2 regions of the Isoptericola sp. NPDC056605 genome follow, and region 1 is predicted to be linked to the other one. Evidence: riboswitches for the same ligand, from Rfam matches in the RefSeq annotation. Region 1 holds a riboswitch; the other holds the start of a gene.
What was found. Region 1 has a riboswitch for FMN ahead of ribD (bifunctional diaminohydroxyphosphoribosylaminopyrimidine deaminase/5-amino-6-(5-phosphoribosylamino)uracil reductase RibD). Riboswitches for the same ligand answer to the same signal wherever they lie in the genome.
Positions count from the first base shown of each region.

Region 1 (4,376 bases):
CTCGGGGGCGGCCAGGGCGTCCAGGGCCCCTGCCACCAGCGCGACGTGCTCGTCGCCCGAGCGGGTGTCCCGGTAGGCCACGGCGGTGAGGTCGCCGTGCCGGGTGGGCAGGGTCGTGACGGCGACGCGCTCGACGAGCAGCTCGGTCGCCCGCCGGTAGGCGACGAGGTCGGCCACGCTGATCAGCGTGAGCCCGTGCTCGGCCGCGAACTCCCGCAGCGCGGGCAGCCGCATCATCGTGCCGTCGTCGTGCACCAGCTCGGCGAGCACGCCGGCCTCGCCCCGCCCGGCGAGGCGCGCGAGGTCGACGGCCGCCTCGGTGTGCCCGCGCCGCTCCAGGACGCCGCCGGGACGGGCCCGGAGCGGCAGCACGTGCCCGGGCCTCGTGAGGTCCGCGGGCCCGGTCGCCGGGTCGGCGAGCAGGCGCGCGGTGCGGGCCCGGTCGGTGCCGGAGATCCCGGTCGAGACGCCCGTGGCGGCGTCGACCGTCACCGTGTAGGCCGTGCGGTAGGCGTCCTGGTTCGCCTCGACCATGAGCGGCAGGCCGAGCCGGTCGAGCTGCGCGCCCGCCACGCCCACGCACACGAGGCCGCTGGTGTGCCGCACCAGGAACCCCATGAGCTCGGGCGTCGCGGCGTCCGCGGCCAGGATGAGGTCGCCCTCGTTCTCGCGGTCGGCGTCGTCCGCGACGACGACGGGGCGCCCGGCCGCGACGTCCGCGATCGCCCGCTCGACCCGCCCGACGGCGCTCACCGCACCGCTCCCGCCGCAGCCGCGAAGCCGTGCGCGGTGCCGGACGCCAGGTGCCGCTCGACGTACTTGCTCAGCACGTCGACCTCGAGGTTGACCTGCTCCCCCACGGCGCGGGCGCCGAGCGTCGTGCGCGCCCGCGTCTCGGGGATGAGGCTCACGGTGAACGCGTCGTCCCGCGCGTCCACCACGGTGAGGCTCACACCGTCGACGGCGATCGAGCCCTGCGCCACGACGTACCGCGCCAGCTCCGGGGGCAGCGCGATCTCGACGACCTCCCACTGCGTGCCCGGCGTGCGCGCGAGCACCGTGCCGACGCCGTCGACGTGCCCCTGCACGACGTGCCCGCCGAACCGCCCGTCGGCCGCGAGCGCCCGCTCGAGGTTGACCGGGTCGCCGGCACGCCGCCCGCCGAGGCTCGTGCGGGCCAGGGTCTCCGCCATGAGGTCGGCCGTCCAGGTGGCACGACCGTCGTGCTCCCCCGTCTCCGCGACGGTCAGGCAGCAGCCGTCGACGGCGATCGAGTCGCCGAGCCGGACGCCGTCGAGCACCCTCTCGGCCGCGACGGTGAGACGGGCGCCGTCCGCGTGCTCGCGCACGGCCACGACGGCGCCGAGCTCCTCCACGATTCCGGTGAACATGGCTCAGTGCTCCTTCCGCGGCCGCAGGGCCAGCCGCACGGTGGGGATGTCGGTGGGGTCGTCCGGGTCCCGGGGCAGGACGGCGACGTCGAGGAGGTCGAGGCGCGCGGCGTCCGCGATGGTCCCGATGCCGAGGTCGGCGACGGCGGAGGCGCCGACGCCGAGCAGCACGGGGGCGACGTAGGCGACGACGTCGTCGATGAGACCGGCGCGCCAGAAGGCGGCGGCGAGGGCGGGACCGCCCTCGAGCAGCACGTGCCGGTGCTCGCGGTACCAGAGCAGGTCCAGCACCTCGTGCGGGTCGTGGGTGCGCAGGTGCATCACCGCCTCCCCGGCGGCCGCGGCCCGCGCGAGCCGGGACGACGCGGGCAGGTCCCGCAGCCCGACGACGACCCGGTCCGGCTGCTGCCCCGTCAGCGGGACGTGCCGCACGGTGAGGTCGGGGTCGTCGGTGAGCGCGGTGCCGGTGCCGACGACGACGGCGTCGACCCCGGCCCGCAGCCGGTGCACGTCGTGCCGCGCGGCCCGCCCGGTGATCCAGCGCGAGGTGCCGTCAGCGGCCGCGGAACGTCCGTCGAGCGTGCTCGCGACCTTCCAGGTGACCACGGGACGGCCGAGCTCCAGCGCGCGCGTCCAGGTGGCGTTGAGGGCGCGGGCCTCGTCCGCCAGGACGCCGCCGACCACCTCCACGCCTGCGGCACGCAGGCGCGCGGCACCCCCCGACGCCGCCGGGTTGGGGTCGTGCTGGGCGTGCACGACCCGCGCGACCCCCGCCTCCAGGAGCGCGGCCACGCACGGCCCGGTGCGCCCGTGGTGGTTGCAGGGCTCGAGCGTGACGACGGCGGTGGCCCCGCGCGCGGCGCCCGGGCCGCGGGACTCGGTCGCGCGGCGCAGCGCCTCGACCTCGGCGTGGGGCGTGCCCGCGCCACGGTGGAGACCCTCCGCGATCGTCGCGCCGTCGGCGTCGAGGAGCACGCACCCGACGCGCGGGTTGGGTCCTCGGGCCGGCACCTGCCCGGCCAGCTCCAGCGCGCGCTGCATCGCGGCGCGCTCCGCCGTCGTGGCACTCATGCGTCCTGCCCCTGTCGTCCGGTCGCGGACCCCGGGGCAGGAAGGCGGGGTCGGGACGTGCTCGCACCTCCGGTCCCGGACGTCGTCACGACGGACGACGCCGGCCACGAGGGCCGGGGACGGACCGGACGGGGAGCCGTCGCGTGCGCTTCCCATCCGGACTTTGACCGTCGGTCCAGGAGTTCCACCTGGTCAACCGGTCACAGGCTGTGACCGGGTCGCGGACTTTCACCGCCGGCTCGGAATTTCACCGACCCCAGAGCACGCGAGCTTTTCGCTCGTCACCGCCGACCGTGCCACGCTCCGCGACCACCTGGCAAGCCCGAGTGGCGGACGTCTCACGGGCCGGCCGTCGCTCCGTCGGGCCCGTGCGTCCGCGCGACGGCGCTCAGCGCGCCCGCGGCCGGACGGAGCGTCGCTCGTCGTCCCGCCCCAGGGCGACCCCGAGGGCGACGAGCACGAGGAGGTCGACCGCCAGCCCCGCCACGGCCACCCACTGCACCGCGCGGAACGCGAGGAGCTGGGTGACCAGCAGGCTGACGAGGACGCCCCGGCGCACCCACACCGCGCCCGCGCGATGGTCGCGCGGGCCGACGACGAGCGCCCGCACGACGCACGCCACCGTCACGGCGACAGCCGCGACGATGCCGACGCCGACCCAGGTCGGGACCGCGACCCCGCCGAGCAGCACCCGCAGCGCCACCACGACCGACCCCGCGCTGGTGCCGAGCACCGCCACCGTCACGACCGCGGCCGCCCAGCGGTGCTCCATCGCGTCGGCGAACCACGCCGACACCCGGACGACCAGCGCCCGCACGGGGTCCGGCACGGCGACCGCGTCCGCGGGCACGGCCTCGACGAGCGCGGCCACCTCGTCGGCGGCGGGCTCGCCGCGGCCCCGCTCCACGAGCGCCCGCGCCTCCTCGCGCTCCGCGTCGGTGAAGCCGCCCGCCACCCCGGCCACGGCACGGTCGGTCGCCACCGCGAGGTACTCGGCCGGGTGGTGCGACCGCCTCCCGTGCAGGGCCTCCACGAGCAGCACGAGCACGACGACGACCGCGTAGATGAGCGCCGCCGTCGGCTCGTAGAAGTAGTCGTTGTCCGAGGTGACGAACTTGCCGATCTCGTCGACGAACAGCCCGAAGCCGACGCCGCCCAGCACCGCGCCGAGCGACCGCGGCGCCGGCCCCACCCAGGAGAGCAGAACCACCACCGCGAGCGCCATGCCGAGACCGCCCCAGAGCACGTGCGCCACGTGCAGACCGCCGCCGCCCACCTGCGGGTAGCCGGACGCGGCGAGGAGGAACCGGGTCACGAGCACCGTCGCCACCGCGACCACCAGGAACGTCACCAGGTGGCGCACCGCGGACGTGTCGCGCGCCACGCCCAGGCGCAGCAGGCGGCCCCGGCGGGCCAGCGGGGCAGCGCTCATCGGCAGCTCATCGGCGGCTCATCGGCGCCGCTTCTCCCGCACGCGGACGCTGATCTCGATGGGCGACCCCTCGAACCCGAAGGTCTCGCGCAGGCGGCGCTCGATGAACCGGCGGTAGCCCGCCTCGAGGAACCCGGTCGCGAAGATGACGAACCGCGGCGGGCGGGTCGAGGCCTGCGTGCCGAACAGGATGCGCGGCTGCTTGCCGCCCCGCAGCGGGTGGGGGTGGGCGGCCACCAGCTCGCCGAGGAAGGCGTTGAGGCGGCCGGTGGGGATGCGGGTGTCCCACGACTCGAGCGACGTCTCGAGCGCGCGCGTCAGCTTGTCGGTGTGCCAGCCCGTGCGGGCGGAGACGTTGACGCGCGGCGCCCACTGCACCTGCACCAGGTCCCGCTCGATCTCGCGCTCGAGGTACGGGCGACGGTCGTCGTCCATGAGGTCCCACTTGTTGTACGCGATGACGAGCGCCCGGCCGGCGTCGA
Region 1 is NZ_JBHTVT010000009.1:118,048-122,423, forward strand. It holds gene ACFQ8Y_RS11460 (bifunctional 3,4-dihydroxy-2-butanone-4-phosphate synthase/GTP cyclohydrolase II) at 1-753, opposite strand, end outside; gene ACFQ8Y_RS11465 (riboflavin synthase) at 750-1,391, opposite strand; gene ribD (bifunctional diaminohydroxyphosphoribosylaminopyrimidine deaminase/5-amino-6-(5-phosphoribosylamino)uracil reductase RibD) at 1,395-2,462, opposite strand; FMN riboswitch at 2,602-2,731, opposite strand; gene ACFQ8Y_RS11475 (hypothetical protein) at 2,851-3,894, opposite strand; gene der (ribosome biogenesis GTPase Der) at 3,913-4,376, opposite strand, start outside.

Region 2 (4,376 bases), on a different contig from region 1:
GTGCCTCCGCCCGCCGCCGGTCCTCGGGCGCGACGAGGCGGCGGACGAGCGGCGTGCCGTTCGCCGTCGCGAGGAGCGCCGCGGTGCGGGCGTCGGGGTCGCGGAGGCCGAGCAGCACCTCGCAGCAGGTCGCGCGCAGCCGCGTCTCGTGGGAGGCGTCGGCGGCGGGCCACGACGTCGTCGGGAAGATCCAGAGGACCGTCTCGTCCTCGCGCCGCAGCACCCCGCGTGCCGCGAGGCCGGCCAGCAGCGGCTCGCGCAGCCCCTTGGCGAGCGGTGCGATCAGGCTCTTCGGCGCGCGTGGCAGGGTCCGCACGAGCGCCAGCGCGTGGTCGAGGGCGGGGTGCCCCGTCGGGGACGCGTCGCGTGCGACGACCCGGCCGGCGGGCACCCGTCGACCGTCCAGGTCCGCGCCCCCCGACGACGTGACGTCGACCCGGCCCATCAGGGCGAGCTCGACGAGCAGTGCCCCCGCGAGCCGGTAGTCGAGCTGGGTCCGCTCGAGCGTCGGGCGCCCGGTCGCGTCGTCGTACGCGAGCAGCAGCAGGTCCTCGGCGATGATCACCCGCCGATCCTGGCGGACGGACGGCCTATGGTCCAGGAGTGACCGACGACCTCGCCCGCGCGGACGCCCGCTGGGATGACGACCCGAGCGCGGGGGAGTGGATCTCGCCGCTGCTCGGGGAGTTCGGTCAGAGCCTCGGCCACGCCGTACCGCAGGCGTACGCGGCGTATGCCGTGGTGCCCCTGCCCCGGGACGACGAGGGCGACGTCGACCTGGACGCGGTCCCGGAACGCCTCGACGTGCTGCTCGACCTGCTCGACCCGTGGACCGGCGGGGCACCGCTGCACGGCACGCTCTGGGAGGGGTGGCCGTCCCTCTACGACCGGGGTGGCGGGGTGGCGTCGTCGGGGACCGCCGTCGGGCTCGCCTGGGACTCGGACGGGCCGGAGCCCACGGCCGAGGAGGTCGCCGAGGCGAAGCGCGAGGCGGAGGCGGACCTGCTCGCCCGGCTGGTCGCGCGGCCCTCCGCCGACCGGCTCCTGCTGCCCCACCGGGGTTACCACGTCTGGACGGGGGTACCCCGGTCGGTCAGCGCGCTCCTCGACCTCGTCGAGCTGCCCTCGCACGTCTGGCCCGAACACCGGGCGTGGTTCCTCGGGCTGCCGATCTACACCGCCGAGGTGGCGCTGGGCGGGCCCGCGGAGCTGGTGGCCACCGTCCTCGACGACGCGCGTCTCGGTGCCCGCGCCGCAGCGCCGGGCACCGAGCTCGACATCGACGACTGACGGCGGCGCCGTCAGGGTGCGACGGCGGGCGTCGTCGTCCCCGTCTCGGCCTGCTCGCGCCGGTGCACGCGCCACCAGACGAAGAACCCGGTCAGGGTGAAGACGCCGTAGAACACGTACATCAGCGCCGTGGCGTAGTACCCGGCCGACCAGAGCAGGGGTACGCCCACGACGTCGACCGCGACCCAGACGAGCCAGAACTCGACCCACCCCTTGGCCATGCCGTACGTGGCGATGAGGGAGCCCATGAAGATCCACGCGTCCGACCACACGGGCTCGTACGAGCCGAGGGCGCGGAACAACGGGGTGAGCAGCAGGGTGCCGCCCACCATGACGACGACGATCCCGACGCGTTCCCGCCAGGAGGCCCAGTGCGGGTGCACCGCGGCACCTCCGTCGGCGGGGATCCTGCCGTCGGCGCGCACGTCCAGGGCGGCGCGCTCGGTCCGGCGCCACTGCACCCAGCCGTAGATCGAGACGATGAGGAACATCACCTGCCGGCCGGCCTGGCCGAGCATGTCCGCGCGGCTCGAGTCGCCGAACCACGAGCCCATGAAGACGGTGAACAGGACGAGGTTGCCGACGATGCCGACGGGCCACGCCCACACCTTGCGCCGCATGCCGCCGAGCGCGGAGGCGAGGCCGAAGCCGTTGCCGACGATCTCGCGCCACGACATGTGCTGGTCACCGATGGTCAGCGTGGCGTTGAAGAACGTGTCGATCACGTCCATCGTTCACTCTCCCGGTCCGAGGTGCGGCGTCCGGGGGTGAGGGTCGGCGCTCGCCGCGTCGGGCCCCGTGGGGCCGTCGTCGACGACACGACGCCCGGCGGCACCCACCCTGTCGGGCGCGTGCCGCACGTGCTTCCTCCCATCCGGACTTTGACCGTCGGCCCTGGAATCACACCAGGTCAGCCGGCCTCTCCCCGCGTCTGCGGGTGGAGGCCGGGTCGCGGGCTGTCACCGCCGGCTCGGAATTTCACCGACCCCGGAGCACGTACGTGCGTGTCTTTCCGCCACCGGAGGTCCCGGCGGCGTCCTGCACAACTCAGGATGCCACAGCGGCATTCCCCGCCGTGGCCGTGGCGGTGGCCGCGGACCGTCAGCCGTCGGACGCGCAGCGCGGCTCCGTGGCGTCCGGGGCGCACATGGTGAGGGAGACGTGGTTCGTGAGCTCTCCCCGCCGTCCGTCCGCCACGAAATCGAGGGTGAGCTGTGCCGAGTACGCGGCGGGGGAGGTGCGGGTCACCTCGACGTGGACCTGGTCGGGAGGGTCCTCGTCGCAGACGGCCAGGACGTCGTGCGCGATCGCGCCGAGGCCGTTCTCGTCCAGCGTGCCCTCCGCACCACCCACGCCGTTCGACGGGTCGGCCGGCTGCCCGACCGTGAACCGCCGCACCTCCAGGCCGGAGCCGGGGTCCGGGACGACGGCGGTCACCGTGCCGGCGCTGCTGTCCCGCAGGCAGACCTCCGCGACCTTGATCGTGTGGACCTCGCCGTCGGCGACGTCGGAGACGCCGATCTCGGCGAGGATCCCGTCGTCGTCGCCCCCCGGGGTGCTCACCCGTGGGGTTCCCGAGCAGCCGCCGAGGGCCGTCGCCAGGAGGGTGGCGAGGAGGGCGCCGGCCGCCGCGGTGACGTGCCGTGGTGCTCGTGCCGCCATCGGTGCCCCCAGGGTCTCGTCGCCCCGGGTGCCGGGTGTCTGGAAGGTAGCGGTGCGGGGCGGCCCCGGCAAGAGGTGCCCGGGGCGGCTCAGGCCAGCGCGTCGCGGACGGCGCGCGCGACGTCGTCCGGCCCGGCCCCGGGCTCCAGCACCGTGACCACGACGCGCCGCCCGTCGCCGCCCGTCGCGACCGTCCGTGCCTCGCCCGGGCCGTCGACGGCGTCGGGGGCGGCGTCGACCGCCGGCGCGTCGGCCGCCGGCTCGCCGTCGCCGTGCGGGAACGGGGCGCCGGCGGCGCGTCGGAGGTCGGCGAACGCCTCCTCCAGCTCGGGACGCAGGTCGAGGTGGGGGTTGCGCAGCCAGCGGCGCAGGATCGCGTTGTGCACGGCGACGACGGACGCCGCGAACGCGATCGACATCGTGGTGGTGGACCGGTCCGGCGGCAGCGTGTCGCGCAGGTAGGCGGTGAAGGCGCGTTCGTAGCGGTGCGTCGTGACCAGCTCGCGGTCGCGCAGCGCCGGCACCTGCTGCAGGAGCTGGTGCCGGGCGATCGACGTCTCGCGCTGGCCGACGTGGTGGTCGAAGACGAGCCGGGCGGCCCGGCAGACCTCGAGGTACGGGTCGGTGGTCGGGTCCCACGCCCGCTCGGGCGCGCGGCCGGACTCCTCGCTCGCCCTCGCCTCGGGGCGGGTCTCCGCGAGCATGACCACGACCTCCTCCAGGAGCAGCTCGTGGTCGGCGAAGACCACGTCCTCCTTGGAACGGAAGCGGCGGAAGAACGTCGCGCGGCTGACGCGGGCGGCGTCGGCGATCTCCTCGACGGTGGTCTGCTCGTAGCCCTGCCGGGAGAAGAGGTCGATCGCGGCGTCGACGGCCTGGGCGTGGGTGTGCGTCCGGACGGCGGTCATGCCAGGGAGATTACTCCGGGGACCCGTTCCCACCCGACGACGTCCGCCCGTCCTGCCCGTCCAGCAGCAGCCGGTAGAACCGGAAGAGGCCGAAGTCGTCGACGGGCAGCACCTCGACGCCGGCGAAGCCCGCCTCGAGCGCGTACCGGCGGAGCGTGGCGGGCCGCATGACGGTGCCCGTCGCGGCGGAGGGCCACGACGACAGGCTGTCCGGCAGGCACACGAACAGGCTGTAGCCGTACATGATCCGGTCGACGTCGTCGGCCGGCGCCCGGAACTCCTCGGCGACCGCCTCGTCCATCACCACGACGACGCCGTCGGGCCGCACCGACTCCCGGACCGCCTCCAGCACGGCGACCGGTCGCGGCATGTCGTGCAGGCACTCGAAGGCGAACGCCGCGTCGAACGGCTCGGCGGTGCGCAGCTCCGCGGCGTCGGACAGGTGGAAGGTGACGCGTTCCTCGAGCCCGCGCTGGGCCGCGGCGACCCGGGCCGCCTCCACGGACGGCCGGTCGA
Region 2 is NZ_JBHTVT010000006.1:82,683-87,058, reverse strand. It holds gene ACFQ8Y_RS08315 (GPP34 family phosphoprotein) at 1-565, opposite strand, end outside; gene ACFQ8Y_RS08310 (hypothetical protein) at 604-1,290, shown strand; gene pnuC (nicotinamide riboside transporter PnuC) at 1,302-2,021, opposite strand; FMN riboswitch at 2,147-2,290, opposite strand; gene ACFQ8Y_RS08300 (hypothetical protein) at 2,392-2,952, opposite strand; gene ACFQ8Y_RS08295 (TetR family transcriptional regulator) at 3,042-3,860, opposite strand; gene ACFQ8Y_RS08290 (class I SAM-dependent methyltransferase) at 3,871-4,376, opposite strand, start outside.
Region 2: it holds a riboswitch for FMN, as region 1 does, so the genes downstream of both, pnuC (nicotinamide riboside transporter PnuC) here and ribD (bifunctional diaminohydroxyphosphoribosylaminopyrimidine deaminase/5-amino-6-(5-phosphoribosylamino)uracil reductase RibD) in region 1, are expected to answer to the same signal.